One region of the Achromobacter sp. DH1f genome, then DNA from elsewhere that is predicted to be linked to it. Evidence: riboswitches for the same ligand, from Rfam matches in the RefSeq annotation. Region 1 holds a riboswitch; the other holds the start of a gene.

Evidence for each region. A riboswitch is a leader RNA that binds a small molecule or an ion and turns the genes downstream of it on or off. The one in region 1 is predicted to bind glycine.
Region 2: linked by a shared signal. The riboswitch ahead of U858_RS0102900 (D-amino acid dehydrogenase) and the one ahead of gcvT (glycine cleavage system aminomethyltransferase GcvT) in region 1 are both predicted to bind glycine.

What each region holds. Positions count from the first base shown of each region.
Region 1 is NZ_AYMF01000026.1:70,463-78,340, reverse strand. It holds gene U858_RS0122395 (DUF945 family protein) at 1-6, shown strand, start outside; gene gcvP (aminomethyl-transferring glycine dehydrogenase) at 201-3,074, opposite strand; gene gcvH (glycine cleavage system protein GcvH) at 3,172-3,549, opposite strand; gene gcvT (glycine cleavage system aminomethyltransferase GcvT) at 3,646-4,746, opposite strand; glycine riboswitch at 4,834-4,956, opposite strand; glycine riboswitch at 4,989-5,087, opposite strand; gene U858_RS0122375 (ZIP family metal transporter) at 5,174-6,067, opposite strand; gene U858_RS0122370 (superoxide dismutase) at 6,096-6,710, opposite strand; gene U858_RS0122365 (NAD(P)/FAD-dependent oxidoreductase) at 6,954-7,878, opposite strand, start outside.
Region 2 is NZ_AYMF01000006.1:42,762-50,639, forward strand. It holds gene U858_RS0102895 (sulfite exporter TauE/SafE family protein) at 1-370, shown strand, start outside; gene U858_RS0102900 (D-amino acid dehydrogenase) at 374-1,603, opposite strand; glycine riboswitch at 1,648-1,738, opposite strand; glycine riboswitch at 1,740-1,830, opposite strand; gene ampC (class C beta-lactamase) at 2,033-3,172, shown strand; gene U858_RS0102910 (3-hydroxybutyryl-CoA dehydrogenase) at 3,225-4,223, opposite strand; gene U858_RS0102915 (NAD/NADP-dependent octopine/nopaline dehydrogenase family protein) at 4,226-5,323, opposite strand; gene U858_RS0102920 (AraC family transcriptional regulator) at 5,535-6,527, opposite strand; gene U858_RS0102925 (MFS transporter) at 6,711-7,878, shown strand, end outside.

The sequences.
Region 1 (7,878 bases):
AAGTAAGCCACTTGCACCCAGCCGCCCGCCCCCTGGCGCGGCGGCGGATACGACAAGCCAAGGGCCGCACGCAACGTGCGGCCCTTTTTGCATCCGGGCGACGCAGTACAGGCATCCCGGAAAAAAGCCCCTGCTTTTTCAAGCAGGGGCTGTTGCACCACGGCCGGACCCGCCTTGCGGCGGGCCCGAGCGCTGACGCGTTACGCGTAGGCTTCGATCGGCAGGCAGGCGCAGACCAGGTTGCGATCGCCATAGGCGTTGTCCACACGGGCCACCGGCGGCCAGTACTTGGCGTCGCGCAGGGAGGCCACCGGGTAGGCGGCCTGCTGGCGCGGGTAGTCGTGCAGCCATTCTTCGGCCAGCAGCATCTGCGCGGTGTGCGGCGCGTTCTTCAGGACGTTGTCTTCGCGATCGCGTTCGCCGCGCTCGACCTGGGCGATTTCCTCGCGGATCGAGATCATGGCTTCGATGAAGCGGTCCAGTTCGGCCACGCCTTCGGATTCGGTCGGTTCGACCATCAGCGTGCCGGCCACCGGGAAGCTCATGGTGGGGGCATGGAAGCCGTAGTCCATCAGGCGCTTGGCGATGTCTTCGGCGCTGATGCCGCTGGTTTCCTTGAGCGGACGCACGTCCAGGATGCACTCGTGCGCCACGCGGCCGTTACGGCCCGCGTACAGCACCGGGTAGTGGTCGCGCAGGCGGGTGGCGATGTAGTTGGCGTTCAGGATGGCCACTTCGGTGGCGCGGCGCAGGCCGTCGGCGCCCATCAGCGCGATGTACACGAACGGGATCGGCAGGATGCCGGCAGAACCGAACGGCGCGGCCGAAACCGGGCCGACCTTCGCTTCACCGGGCAGCTTGCCCTGTTCGTTGACCACGCCCGGCAGGTACGGCGCCAGGTGCGCGCGCACCGCGACCGGACCCACGCCCGGGCCGCCGCCGCCGTGCGGGATGCAGAAGGTCTTGTGCAGGTTCAGGTGCGACACGTCGGAACCGAACTTGCCCGGTTGCGCCACGCCGACCATGGCGTTCATGTTGGCGCCGTCCAGGTAGACCTGGCCGCCGGCCTGGTGCACCAGGTCGCAGATTTCGGTCACGGCTTCCTCGAACACGCCATGCGTGGACGGGTAGGTGATCATCAGCGCGGCCAGCTTGTCGCCGACCTGTTCGATCTTGGCGCGCAGGTCGGCCAGGTCGACGTTGCCATTGGCATCCGAGGCCACGACCACGACTTCCATGCCGGCCAACTGGGCCGACGCGGGGTTGGTACCGTGTGCCGATGACGGGATGAGGCAGATATTGCGCTGGTGCTGGCCGTTGGCCTGGTGGTAGCCGCGGATGGCCAGCAGGCCGGCGTACTCGCCTTGCGCGCCCGAGTTGGGCTGCAGGCTGATGTTGTCGTAGCCGGTGATTTCGCACAGCGCGGCCGACAGGCGGGTGATCAGCTCGTTGTAGCCCTGGCTTTGCGAGCCGGGCGCGAACGGGTGGACCAGCGCGAATTCGGGCCAGGTGATGGGGATCATCTCGGCGGTGGCGTTCAGCTTCATGGTGCACGAACCCAGCGGGATCATCGTGCGGTCCAGTGCCAGGTCCTTGTCGGCCAGCTTGCGCAGGTAGCGCAGCATGTCGGTTTCGGACTGCACGCTGGAGAACACCGGGTGCTTCAGGATGGCGCTTTCGCGGGCCACGGCGGCGGGGATGCCGCTGGCGGCCACGGCGTCGAGCGCGTCGACGTCGAGTTCGACGTCATCGCGTTCCAGGCCGGCGGCGAACACGTTGACCAGCGCTTGCAGGTCGGCGGCGGTGACGGTCTCGTCCAGCGAGACGGCCAGGCGGGCGCCGTCGACGCGGCGCAGGTTGATGTGCTCGCACTCGGCGGCCGTCAGGATGGCCGGGGTGGCGGCGCCGGTTTCCAGCAGCAGCGTGTCAAAGAAGGTGTCGTTGGCGACCTTGATGCCCAGCTTGCCGAGTTCGGCGCGCAGGATCGCGGTGTAGCGCTGCACGCGATGGGCGATGCGGCGGATGCCGGCCGGGCCGTGCCACACGGCGTACATGCCGGCCATGACGGCCAGCAGCACTTGGGCCGTGCAGATGTTGGACGTGGCCTTCTCGCGGCGGATGTGCTGTTCGCGCGTTTGCAGCGCCAGGCGCATCGCCGGGTTGCCCTGGGCGTCCTTGGACACACCGACCAGGCGGCCGGCCATGTTGCGCTTGAAGGCATCCTTGCAGGCCATGAAGCCGGCGTGCGGGCCGCCAAAGCCGAACGGCACGCCAAAGCGCTGGGCCGAACCGACGGCGATGTCCGCGCCCCACTCACCCGGCGCGGCCAACAGCGCCAGGGCCAAGAGGTCGGTGGCGACGGCCACCACGGCGCCTTGGGCGTGGGCGGCGTCAGCCAGCTTGCGATAGTCGGACACCGAACCGGTGCTGTGCGGGTATTGCAGCAGCACGCCGAAGCATTCCGGCAAGCCCTCGGCTTCGTCGCCGATGGCGATTTCGATGTCCAGGCCTTCGGCGCGCGTGCGCACGACTTCGATGGTCTGGGGGTGCACGTGGCGCGAGATGAAGAACACCGGGCTCTGCGACTTGGCGCCGCGGCGGGCCAGCGTCATGGCTTCGGCGGCGGCGGTGCTTTCGTCCAGCAGCGAGGCGTTGGAGATGTCCAGCCCGGTCAGGTCGGCGACCATGGTCTGGTAGTTCAGCAGGGCCTCGAGGCGGCCCTGCGAGATCTCGGGCTGGTAGGGCGTGTAGGCCGTGTACCAGGCGGGATTCTCGAGAATGTTGCGCAGGACCACATTGGGGGTCTGCGTGCCGTAGTAACCCTGGCCGATGTAGTTGCGAAAGACCTTGTTGCGGCCGGCGATCTGCTTCAGTTCGGCCAGCACGTCGGCTTCGCTGCGCGAGGGCGGCAGCGCCAGCGGGGCCTGGCTGCGGATCTTGGGCGGCACGACTTCTTCGATCAGGGCGTCCAGGCTGGCGCTGCCGATCACGGCGAGCATGGCGGCCTGGTCGGCGTCGGAGGGGCCGATGTGGCGGGGAATGAAGTCGGTGTGGGTGTCTAGGGCGCGCGACATGGAGGGATCTCGGGGTAGCAGGTGTCGTCGGGGGACGAACGGTGATGCATCTTGCGGACGGGCGCGGCGCCTGGCGCCGCCACCCGTCCGGACAGGCTTAGCCGTTGGCGACGGCTTCGTAGCCGGCAGCGTCCAGCAGCTTGTCGGCATCGGCGGCGTTGACCGGCTTGATCTTGAAGATCCAGGCGGTGAAGGCCGATTCGTTGATCAGATTGGGGTTGCTTTCGAGTTCGTCGTTGAACGCGACGATCTCGCCGGCGACCGGGGCGTAGATGTCGGAGGCGGCCTTGACCGACTCGACCACGCCGGCGGTTTCGCCCGCGTTCAGCTTGGCGCCGACCTTGACGTCGCCGACGAAGACCAGGTCGCCCAGTTGGTCCTGGGCGGTATCGGTGATGCCGACGACAAACACGTCGCCTTCGGCTTTGACCCATTCATGGGACTGGGTGTACTTGCGATCGGTGGGCAGACTCATGGGAACTCCTGAGGGATTCGGGTAGAAGAATGGTGTTGCGCGCCTCGCGCCGGCGGCCCGCCCGCCACGGGGGGCCTGCGGCGCGAAGCTTCGAGTTTACGAGTGTTCGACGGCTTTGCCGTTACGGACAAACGGCAGTTTGCAGACCAGGGCGGGCACCCATTTGCCGCGGATGTCGACCTCGACCGTATCGCCCACGGCCACGCCTTGCGGCAGGCGGGCAAAGCCGATCGACACACCCAGCGTGGGCGACATGGTGCCGCTGGTGAGCTCACCCGTGCCTTGCGCGGTGCGCACGGCCATGTGGGCGCGCATGACGCCGCGTTCCTGCAGCTTCAGGCCGACGAAGGCGGCGGGCGTGGCGAATTGTTCCAGCGCATCGCGACCGATGAAGCGGCGTTCGGGGTTTTTCAGGGACACCGTCCAGGTCAGGGCGGCTTCGCCCGGCTGGGTCAGTTCGTCCATGTCCTGGCCATACAGGTTCATGCCGGCTTCCAGGCGCAGCGTGTCGCGCGCGCCCAGGCCCGCCGGGCGCACGCCCTGGGCGACCAGGTCGCGCCACAGCTGCACGGCCTCAGAAGCGGGCAGCACGATTTCAAAACCGTCTTCGCCGGTGTAGCCGGTACGGGCCACCAGGGTGTCGTCGCCGATGCGAGCGGCCACGAACGGGGTCAGCGGTTCGCTGGCGGCCTGCCAGGCGGGGCGCGCGGCCCAGACCTTGGCGCGGGCATTGGGGCCCTGCACGGCGATCATGGCCAGGTCGCGGCGCGGCGTGATGGTGACGTCGAACTTGCCGGCCTGCTTGACGCGCTGCATCCAGGCCATGTCCTTGTCGGCCGTGCCGGCATTGACCACCACGCGCCATTGGTCGGCGGCGAAGAAATAGACGATCAGGTCGTCGATGACGCCGCCCTGCGGGTTCAGCATGCAGGTATAGAGCGCCTTGCCCGGCACCGTCAGCTTGGCCACGTCGTTGGCCACCAGGCGTTGCAGGAAGGCGAAGGCGTCCGGGCCGGTGACGTCGGCGTTGAGCATGTGCGAGACGTCGAACATGCCGGCATCCTGGCGCACCGCGTGGTGTTCTTCCAGTTGCGAGCCGTAGGCCAGGGGCATGTCCCAGCCGCCGAAATCGACCATGCGGGCGCCAGAGGCGATGTGTTCGTCGGCCAGCGGGGTGCGTTTGAGGGTTGCGGACATGCGCGGGTACTCCGGAGCGGCAGCGGTGCCAGGGTTACGGAATGCCGCTGGCGGACGGGCGATGTGCCCCCGCGCAACGGCTGAATCTTCCGCCCCTCTGTCCTTTTGCCTGAGAGTTGCCCCGCATGGCGGGTTTGCACCTTCGGCGCCTGGGCTGCGCGCTATGTCCCTGATTGGGCAGCGGCGCCAGGTCTCTCCAGAGTACTGTTTTGCCCGTCCGCACGGCGAAAACCGGGACAGGGCAAACATGTGCGGTATGGGATACCTGAGCGATTCCGGGCGAATTGCGCCTTCGGCGGCGGCCGCCGCACTTGGCAGCCGCTCTCTCCCGCAACATGCGTGACAGCGGCGAAAGCATACCGCGAAACGCGCGCTTCGCCCAGCGCCGCGCAGCCGGCAAGCCCGGCGTGCAACCCCTTCCCGGCCCCTAGCCCAGCGCCGTGTCCAGCAGCATCATCAGCACGAAACCCAGCATCAGCCCGCAGGTGGCGTAGACCTCGTGCCCCTTGCGGTGCGATTCGGGAATGATCTCGTGGCTGATCACGAACAGCATGGCGCCCGCCGCGAACCCCAGGCCCCAGGGCAACATGGCCGCCGACCAGCCCACGACCGCCGCGCCCAGCACGGCGCCGATCGGCTCGACCAGGCCGGACAGCATGCCCAGCGCGACCGCGAACGACCGCTTGTAGCCGGCCGCGATCAGCGCCACGGCCACCACCAGCCCTTCGGGAATGTCCTGGATGGCGATGCCGGTGGCCAGCGCGGTGCCGCGCACCGGATCGTTGCCCGCGTAGCCCACGCCGATGGCCAGGCCTTCGGGCAGGTTGTGCAAGGTAATGGCGAAGACGAACAGCCAGGTGCGGCGCAGCCGGTGCGCCTCGATGCCCTCGCGGCCCTTGATGAAGTGTTCATGCGGCAGCAGCCGATCCATCAGCAGCAGCGCGGCCGCGCCCAGCAGGATGGCCGCGCCGACGGTCAGCCCGGCGCCCCAGGGGCCGGCGCCCTGGGATTCGGCCGCCGCGATGCCCGGGGCCACCAGCGAGAACGCGCTGGCTGCCAGCATCACGCCCGCGCCGAAGCCGAACATGCTGTCCTGCATTTTCTGGGGAATGGTGCGCGCGAAAAGGATGGGCAGCGTGCCCGCCGCCGTGGCGCCAGCGGCGACCATGCCGCCCAGCAGCGCGTCCGCCACATGCGGCGCGTTCGCGTCGAAGTAGACCCACAGCTGATGCAGGCCCAGGCAGGCGACCAGCACCGCCAGCGTCCAGACGCTGACGCTGGTGGCCGCGGGCCGGATGCGATGACGGCTGAATGTGTTCATGGAACGCTGCCCCCCGCGCAAAGCCGGATCAGCCGATGGCGGCGGCGTAGCGACGCGCCACCTCGGGCCAATTGACGACATTGTAGAAGGCGCCGATGTACTCCGGCCGACGGTTCTGGTACTTCAGGTAGTAGGCGTGTTCCCACACGTCCAGGCCCAGGATGGGGGTGTTGCCCTGCATCAACGGGCTGTCCTGGTTGGCGCTGCTTTCCACCACCAGCTTGCCGGCCGGCGTGACGGACAGCCAGGCCCAACCGCTGCCGAAACGGGTCAGCGCTGCCTTGGTGAAGGCCTCGCGGAACGCGGCCAGGCCGCCCAGTTCCGCATCGATCGCGCGGGCCAGCGCGCCCTCGGGCTCGCCGCCGCCCTGCGGCGACATGACGGACCAGAACAGGCTGTGGTTGGCATGGCCGCCGCCGTGGTTGCGCACCGCGCCGCGGATCGCCTCGGGCAACTGGTCCAGGCGGGCCACCAGCGCTTCGACCGGCTCGTCGGTGGCGATGCCGGCGCCGTCCAGGGCGGCGTTCAGGCTGGTGACGTAGGTCTGGTGGTGCTTGCTGTAGTGGATTTCCATCGTCATGGCGTCGATATGGGGTTCGAGCGCGTCATAGGCGTAGGGCAGGGTCGGCAGGGTGTAGGCCATGAGATGTCTCCGTCAGACCGGCGCCGCGGAATGCGGGGCCAGATTGATTATCGAAAACATAAATGATATGTATTTTTATTTGATATCACAATGGTTGCGTTGCAATGGCTGTCATAGAAGCGGGCTATGCGCCGCCGCCGGCTGCGCAGCGCAGACGCACCAAGGCGCCGCCTGGCGGATGGCCGTCGGGAAATCGTCCGAGAATGAAAGAGAAATGGCGGCCCGCCGACGCGGGCGCCGGCCCTACAGCGCCTTGCCGCAGGCCACGCCCGAGGCCCAGGCCCACTGGAAGTTGTAGCCGCCCAGCCAGCCGGTCACGTCGACGGCTTCGCCGACGAAGTACAGCCCGGGGGTGGTCTTGGCCTGCATGGACTTCTGGTCCAGCCCGCGGGTGTCGACGCCGCCGCGCATGACTTCGGCCTTCTTGTAGCCGGCGGTGCCGCTGGGTACCAGCGTCCACTGGTGGATGTCCTGCGCCAGGGCGCGCAGGGTCTTGTCGGGCGCATCGGCCAGGCGCAACGCCGCCAGGCCGGGCTTGCCGCCCTGCTCGGCCAGGTGCAGCCAGCGATCGGCCAGGCGCTTGGGCCACAGGCCGGCCAGCACCGTGTGCAATTGCTGGCGGTTGCCGGACTTGGAGGCCAGCAGTTCGTCGGCCAGGTCGCGCCCCGGCGCCAGGTCGATGACGATGGGTTCGCCCGGTTTCCAGAAACTGGAGATCTGCAGGATCGCCGGGCCTGACAGCCCGCGGTGCGTGAACAGCAGGTCTTCGAGGAATTCGCCGCGGGTCTTGCCCTGCCCTGTCTGCAGATTGACCTCCAGCGCCACGCCGGACAGTTCCGCCAGGGGCTGCCACTGGGCCGCATCGAAGGTCAGCGGCACCAGTGCGGGGCGCGGCTCGACCACCTTCAGGCCGAACTGGCGCGCCAGCTTCAGGCCGAAGTCGGTGGCGCCCAGCTGCGGGATCGCCATGCCGCCGGTGGCCACCACCAGCTTGGCCGCCCGGATCGGGCCCTGGCTGGTGCGCAGTTCAAAGCCGGCTTCGCCATGGGCCACCTCGGCGACCTGGCAGCCCATGCGCCACTGCACGCTGCCCGCGTCGCATTCGGCGCGCAGCATCTCGATGATGGATTCGCTGGAATCGTCACAGAACAGCTGGCCGCGATGCTTC
Region 2 (7,878 bases), on a different contig from region 1:
GGGCGATGGCGCCGTGGGCATGGTCGGCGGCGTGCTAGGCGGCATCGGCGGTTTCGCGGGCAGCGTGCCCACGCTGTGGTGCACGCTGCGCGGTTTCAACAAAGACACCCAGCGCGCCGTGATCCAGAACTTCAACCTGGCGATGCTGTCGGTGACGATGGCCACCTACCTGGCCACCGGCATCGTCACCCGCGACATGGCGCCCATGTTCGCAGTGGTGGCGCCGGCCATGCTGATCCCCACGCTGCTCGGCACCCGCCTGTACATCGGCATTTCCGAAGTGACATTCCGGCGCACGGTGCTGGGGCTGCTGACATGTTCGGGGCTGACGTTGCTGGCGTCGTCGGTGCCGCAGTTGCTGGCGCGGTAGGCGCTACGCCAGCGCCACCCCGTCCCGCACACTCGCCGCAAGCATCTGCGCCGTCGCTGCCGACAACGTCCACCCCAGATGCCCGTGCCCGGTGTTGTAAAACACGCCGGGCCGCTTGCCCGGGCCGACGCGCGGCATCATGTTGGGGGTCATGGGGCGCAGGCCGCACCAGGGCACCACGCGTGACGTGCGTACGCCGGGGAAGTGCTTGCGGGTCCAGTCCACCAGCGGCTGGATGCGTTCGGCGCGGATGTCCATGTTGAAGCCATTGAATTCCGCCGTGCCGGCCACGCGGAAGCGGTCCCCCAGGCGGCTGGTGACGATCTTGGCGGCTTCGTCGAGCAGGCTGACAGTGGGCGCGGCGGCGCGGCTGTCGGGCTCGTCCAGGTGCACGCTGATGGAATAGCCCTTGACCGGGTAGATGTTCAACGAGTCGCCCAGCTGGCGCGCGAACTGGCGGCTGGCGGCCCCGGCGCAGATGACGAGGGCGCTGGCCTCGTGCTGTTCGTGTTGCGTGCCGCCTTCGCGGGCAATGTCCAATACGTAGGGCAGGCCGTCGCGGCTGATGGCGCGGATGTCGGCGTCCTGCTCGAAGCGCACGCCGCGGCGCACGCAGGCGCGGGCCAGACCGCTGGTGAATTTGTGGATGTCGCCGGTGGCATCGGACGGCGTGTAGAAGCCGCCGTGGCAGGCCGTTTGCAGCGCGGGTTCGATGGCGCGTGCTTCGTCGGGCGTGACCGCGTGGCGTTCCAGTCCGCCTTCGCGCAGCAGCGCGTTGGCGCGGCGTGCGGTCTCGAAGCTGGCGGCGTCGTGGTAGATGTGCAGGATGCCGCGCCGTTCCAGGTCGAAGTCGATGCCTTCTTCCTCGGCCATGGCATACAGGTGCTGGCGCGCCTCGATGGCCAGCCGGGTGGTGGCGATGGTGTTCTGGCGGTAATTGCGGATCTGCCCCATGAACTGGGCCAGCCACGAATACTTGTGCCAGCTGAAGCGCGGGTTGAGCAGCAGCGGCGCGTTGCGGCGGCCCAGCCAGCGCAGGCCCTTCATGACGGTGGCGGCGCTGTTCCAGACTTCGGCGTTGCTGGCGGACAGCTGGCCGCCGTTGGCGTACGACGTTTCCATGGCGGGATAGCGCTGGCGGTCGTAGACCGTGACGTCGTAACCCAGTTTGCTCAAGGCGTACGCAGACGTGACGCCGGTGATACCGGCGCCGATGATGGCGATGCGGGGCATGGTGGCTCCAGATAGCGTGGCTGCGGCCAACCGGCAGCAGCACCCCATCTGTCTTGGTACCTGAGAGCTTCACCCGGGCGGTGTGCGCCGCGGGATCCCCTTCGGTGGGCGCGCTTGGCGCCTCTCTCCAGATTGTCTACACCGCGCAGTCCTGTTGCCTGAGAGTTTCCGGGGCGGTTGCTCCGTCGGCGCCCGCCACGGGGGCGAGTCTCTTCTGCGGGGTTTTGAATCGACCGAAGCAGGATAGCCAAAATTTCGGCCGAACGAGACTTAGGGTTAGTACTAGGATGTGCCAATTTCGTCCTACACTGGGCGCCATTCGGCCGGCGCCAGCCGGTATGACGCGATAGGAAGAATGGCATGCGCCTGAGAGAAAAATTCCGTATTTCGATGTGGTTCCTGGCCCTGGCCGCAGGCGCCGGGCCCGCCATGGCGGCGGGGCAGCCAGCGCCAGCGTCGTCCGCGCCCGGCGCGCCAGTCGCTGCGGTGCCGCCGCAGGCTGCTGACGAGGCGATCAACGCCGCCGTCGCCGAGGTCATGCGCCAATACGACATCCCCGGCATGGCAATCGCCGTCACCCGCAACGGCCAGCAGCGCTTTTTCAACTACGGCGATGCCTCGCGCGCACCGCGCAAGCCGGTATCGCCCGACACGCTGTTCGAGCTGGGCTCGATCAGCAAGACCTTCACCGTGACGTTGGCGGGCTATGCAGAGGCCTCGGGCAAACTGTCGTTGGGCGACAGCCCCGCCAAGTATGTGCCCGAACTGCAAGGCAGCGCGTTCGCCAAGACCACGCTGATCAACCTGGCCACGCACACGGCGGGCGGCTTTCCTTTGCAAGTGCCGGACGCCGTGCAGGACACGGCCCAGTTGATGGCCTATCTGAAGGCCTGGACGCCGCAATACGCGCCCGGCACGCACCGCACCTACGCCAATCCCAGCATCGGCATGCTGGGCGTGGTAGCCGCGCGCAGCCTGGGCCAGCCCTACGTGGCGGCGCTGGAGCAGGGCCTGTTTCCCAAGCTGGGCTTGCGCAGCACCTATGTGAACGTACCGCCTGAAAAAATGCCCGACTACGCCTGGGGCTACAACAAGCAGAACGCGCCGGTGCGGGTGAATCCGGGTGTGCTGGCGGACGAGGCCTATGGCGTGAAATCGACCGCCCGCGACATGATCCGCTTTGTCGAGGTGAACCTGGGCGTGGCGCCGGTGGGTGCCACCATCCAGCGCGCCATCGCGGCCACGCACACGGGCTACTACCAGTTGGGCGCGATGACGCAGGACCTGATCTGGGAGCAGTACCGTTACCCGGTGTCGGTGGATGACCTGGTGGCCGGCAATTCGGCCAAGGTGGCCTTCGAGACCTTGCCGGTGCAGGCCTTGCAGCCGCCGAGCGCGCCACAGCCCGCGACGTGGATCAACAAGACCGGCGCCACCAACGGCTTTGGCGCCTACGTGGCCTTCGTACCGTCGCGCAAGGAGGGCATCGTGATCCTGGCCAACCGCAACTATCCCAACGAGGCGCGCGTGCGGCTGGCATTGCGGGTGCTGGAGACGCTGGATCGTTGAACGGCGGGGTAAGCAGTGTGGCGGCGCTGCCTGGCCCCTGGCCGTTGCCCCTTTAGCGAACGTCGCCCTTTTCCCGGGCCGCGTCATGACGCGGCAGCAAGCCCATGATGCGCAACCGGTCGCACAGCTCTCCCAGCCGCCGCAGCTTGTAGGCGTCCACGTCCATGCCGGCGTAGTCGTAGAAGCCCTGGCCTTCGCGCAGGCCGTTGCGGCCGGCTTCCATGTTGCGCGCGATGATGTCCGGCGCGGCAAAGCGGGGGTCGATGGCATCGGCCAGATAGCGGGACGCGTAATGCAGGATGTCGCCGCCGCCCCAGTCGATGAATTCCAGCAGGCCCAGCACCGAGAAGCGCAGGCCGAAGCCCAGCCGCACGGCGGTGTCGATGTCTTCGGCGCTGGCCACGCCTTCCTCGACCATGCGGGCCGCCTCGTTCATGGCCAGGGCCTGGATGCGCGGCACGATGTAGCCGGCCGCCGGTGCGCATTGCACCGGCGTCTTGCCGGCCAGCCGCAGCACCGCCAGCAGGTCCTGCAACGCGGCGTCCGCCGTCTGCGGGCCGCGGCTCACTTCCACCAGCGGAATGAGATACGCCGGGTTGAGCCAATGCGCATTCAGAAAGCGCGCGGGCGTGTGCACCAACGCGGCCAGTTCGGTCACCAGGAAGGTGGACGTGGTGGACGCGATGACGCTGTCCGGCGCGCAGGCCCGCCCCAGCCAGGTGAAGGTGTCGCGCTTGACGTCCAGGCGCTCGGGCACGGCTTCGAACACGACCCGGGCGTGGGCCAGGTCCGCGCGGGCGTCGTCGCGGGTGGTCAGGCGCACGCGGCCCAGCGCAATGTCGGCCTGTGCCGCGTCCAGCAGGCCCAGCCGCGTCAGGGTGGCCAGTTCGCGCCGCAGGTCGCCCAGCACCCGCGCGAAGTATTCGGCCTGTTCGCCGCGTTCGCGCGGCTTGATGTCGATCAGGGTGACGGACAGCCCGGCATGGATGTACGACAGCGTGATGCCGATGCCCATGCGGCCGGCGCCGACCACGCACAAGGTCTTGTCCATGGTCAGGCCCCTTGCGCCAGCAACGCGGCCATGGCGCTGCGCGACCGGCCGTGCAGGCCCAGCGCTTCCAGCGTGCGGCCTTCGGCATACAGGTCGCGGCCCGCCACGGCCGAGGCCACGCTGAGCAAGCCCTGCGCCACCGGCGTGGGCACGCCGGCCCAGCGGCCCGTCGACACCAGGAAGGACAGGCCCAGCTGCGTGTCTTCCAGCATGTAGCGGTGGCGGGCCAGGTCGATGTTCTCGCGCCAGTCGCCGCTGTCGGTCAGCTTGCCGTGCGCGCCGCGGCCATACATCCATTCATCGCCCTCGGCGGCGTAGTGGTCGGCCAGCGGAAAGTGCGGCGCCGCATAGCCCAGCGCCGTGCGCACGGCGATGCGTTCGGCGTCCAGTGCGTCGGTCACGCGGCGGATGGACGGTTGCGTGCCTTCGTTGTGGATGTCCCACTTGTCGAAGTGTTCCAGCGGGCCGGCGTTCATCAGGATCAGCGGCGGATGGATCACCGGCCCTGCGTTCATCAACGCGCCCGACAGAGCGTCTTCGATCGGCTCGATGCTGGGGTAGGCCTGCGCCAGCACTTCCAGGGCGGGGCCGGACAGGCGGCTGGGAAAGACGCCGGTGGGCAGGCGCGTGGCGTAGGCGCTGATCACGACGCGGTCGCCGTGCTTGCGCGCCAGGTAGGGCAGGGTGCCGGTCTCGGCAAAGGCCACCTCGGCCGGGTTGCCGGCGTCTTTCAGGGCGCGGGCGAACAGCAGGCTGCCGAAGGTGCCGGGCGGCAGGAACACCACCTGGCCGTCTTGCAGGTGCGGCGCCAGGTCAGGCGCCAGTGCGGCGTGGGACGTGGCCGGCAGCGGAATCACCAGCAATTGCGCGCCGTCTGTCGCGGCGCCCAGGTCAGCCGTCAGTTCCAGCTGGCCGGGGCCGTCGCCCAGCGGGATGCGGCGCGTGCCGCGATAGTCGGTCACCGTGAGGGCGCCGGCCTGGCGCAGGCTGTCGAACGCGGCCCCGTCGCGGCGCCACAGCCGCACACGATGCCCTTTTTCCACCAGGTCGGCCGCCGCCGCGTAGCAGCCGTGGCCGCCGCCAATAACGCCGATGCGCATGATCAAGCTCCTTCGATAGAGGCTTTGATCCTAGCGATGGGACAAGGCGCGGTCTGCGCCGAACGCGCAGGCGGGATACCGAATCGGCAAGCAAATGCAGGGCGGTGAGGTGCGTGCCATGGCTGCGGCCGCAGTCTGGCGGCGATCAGGTGGCGACCAAGCAGCGATCAGGCAGCGATCAGGCACTGCTTCAAGCACCCTCCCGCCGCTATCAGGGCGTACAGGCGCGGCGCTGCCTGAGCGTGTCGGACGGCAGGCAGCCATACCGCTTGCGGTAATGGGTGGCGAAGTGGCCGAAGCTGGTGACGCCGCAGCGCAGCAGGATGTCGGTGACGCTGTCGCCGTCCCGCGCTTGCCCCAGCGCGGCGTGCGCCAGCGCCAGCCGGCGGTTGCGCAGGTAGTCGCTGGGGCTTTGTTTGAGGAACTGCGTGAAGCCGTTCTGCAAGGTGCGGATGGACACGCCGCAATGCGCCGCCAGGTCGGTCAGGGCAATGGGCGCGTCGATGTGTTCTTCGATGTAGTCGCGGGCGCGGCGCACGTGCTGGGGCAGCGGCTGGCGGCGGTCGGCGCGCAGCGCATCGGAATAGTTGTGCGGCAGCTGGGTCAGCAGCAACGACACCAGATAGTCGGAAAAGCCCGCGGCCAGCGTCTGCGTCACGCCTTCGATGGCGGGGTGGCGGTACAGGCGGCACAGGTAGTCCAGCGTTTCCTGCACGGCGGCCAGGCCCGCCGAGCCCGGGGCAGCTTCCAGGTCGAACACCAGCGGCTGCTTGACCGGGCGGTCCAGCAGTTGCTGCAGGTGGCGCTCCAGGGCCTGGCGTTCGATGCGCAGGATCAGGCTGCGGCAGTCCTGGCCGATGCGGATGATGCTGCGTTCGGACGGCGACGAAATGGTCAGGCTGCCTTCGCGCAACAGCGCGCTGCGCTTGCCCAGCGTGACCAGCCCGGCGCCTTGCAGCGTGACGCGCACCAGATAGTAGCGGGCGATGTCGCCGGCATCGATTTCGACGTCGGCGCCGTAGTGCAGGTCGAACAGCGCGGCGCTGCCGAAGAACACCCCGTACAGGCGCGAGCGCATGGGCTCGCCCGGGGCCACGCACATGCGGTGCGACCACAGGTGCTGGCTGACCTGGTCCGTGATTTCAGAGACATTGCCCGAATTGAGCAGGCAGTGGCGTTGCAGCGGATAGGTGTCTTGGAACATGCTTTCCTGCGCCCCGGGAATAGCCGTTGCGCGCCCGGTATAGAGCCGGCGGACGCAAAGGCCTACAAAAGATGCAGCCATTGGGGCCTGCCGACGCAAGCCCGGATTGGCGAACCAGACAAGGGGACGCAGCCGCCACCCTGGCGGGGCCGGCGCGATCCCGTTGCGATACAAGGGAAAAACATGATGGGCGACCCCCGAAACGACGCGGCCAAGACCAGCTATGCCTACGAGTGGTATGTCGTCCTGATCTGCATGCTAGCGTACATATTTTCGTTCGTCGACCGGCAGATCCTGGCCTTGATGATCGAACCCATCAAGCACGACCTGCAACTGTCGGACACGCAGTTCAGCCTGTTGCACGGGTTGGCGTTTTCGCTGTTCTACGCCTTCATGGGCATTCCCATCGCGCTGCTGGCCGACCGCTATTCGCGGCCCCGCATCATCGCCATCGGCGTGGCGTTCTGGAGCCTGGCCACCGCGGCCTGTGGCCTGTCGCGCAGCTTCGCGCAGATGTTCCTGGCGCGCATCGGCGTCGGCGTGGGTGAGGCCGCGCTGTCGCCCGCCACCTATTCGATGCTGAGCGACATGTTTCCGCGCCACAAGCTGGGCCGCGCGGTGGGCATCTATTCCATCGGCTCGTTCATCGGCGGCGGCATGGCCTTCCTGATCGGCGGCTACGTCATCAACCTGCTCAAAAGCGTGGACAGCGTGGCGGTGCCGCTGCTGGGTGCGCTGCGGCCCTGGCAGGTGACCTTCTTCATTGTCGGCCTGCCCGGGCTGCTGGTGGCGCTGCTGATTCTGCTGACCGTGCGCGATCCGCAGCGCCGCGGGGTGCGCCGCGATGCGGCCGGCCAGGCGCAAAAGCCCTCGGTGGGCGAGACCTTTCGTTTCCTGGGGCGGCATCGCGGCACGTTCTTCTGCCACTACCTGGGGTTTTCGTTCTACGCCATGATCCTGTTCTGCCTCCTGGGCTGGACGCCGGCTTTCTACATGCGCAAGTACGGCCTGTCGCCGGTGGACGTGGGCTACATGCTGGGCGTGGTGGTGCTGGTGGCCAATACGGCCGGCGTGTTCTGCGGCGGCTGGCTGATGGATTGGCTGGCCAAGCGCGGCTACAGCGATGCGCCGCTGCGGGCCGGCGTCATCGGGGCAGTCGGCATGGCCGTGCCCGCCGTGGCGTTCACCCAGGTCGATGGCCTGTGGCTGTCGGTGGGCCTGCTGCTGCCCGCGATGTTCTTTGCCTCGTTTCCCATGCCCACGTCCACCGCCGCGATGCAGATCCTGCCGCCCAACCAGCTGCGGGCGCAGATGTCGGCGCTGTTCCTGTTGATCTCGAACCTGATCGGCC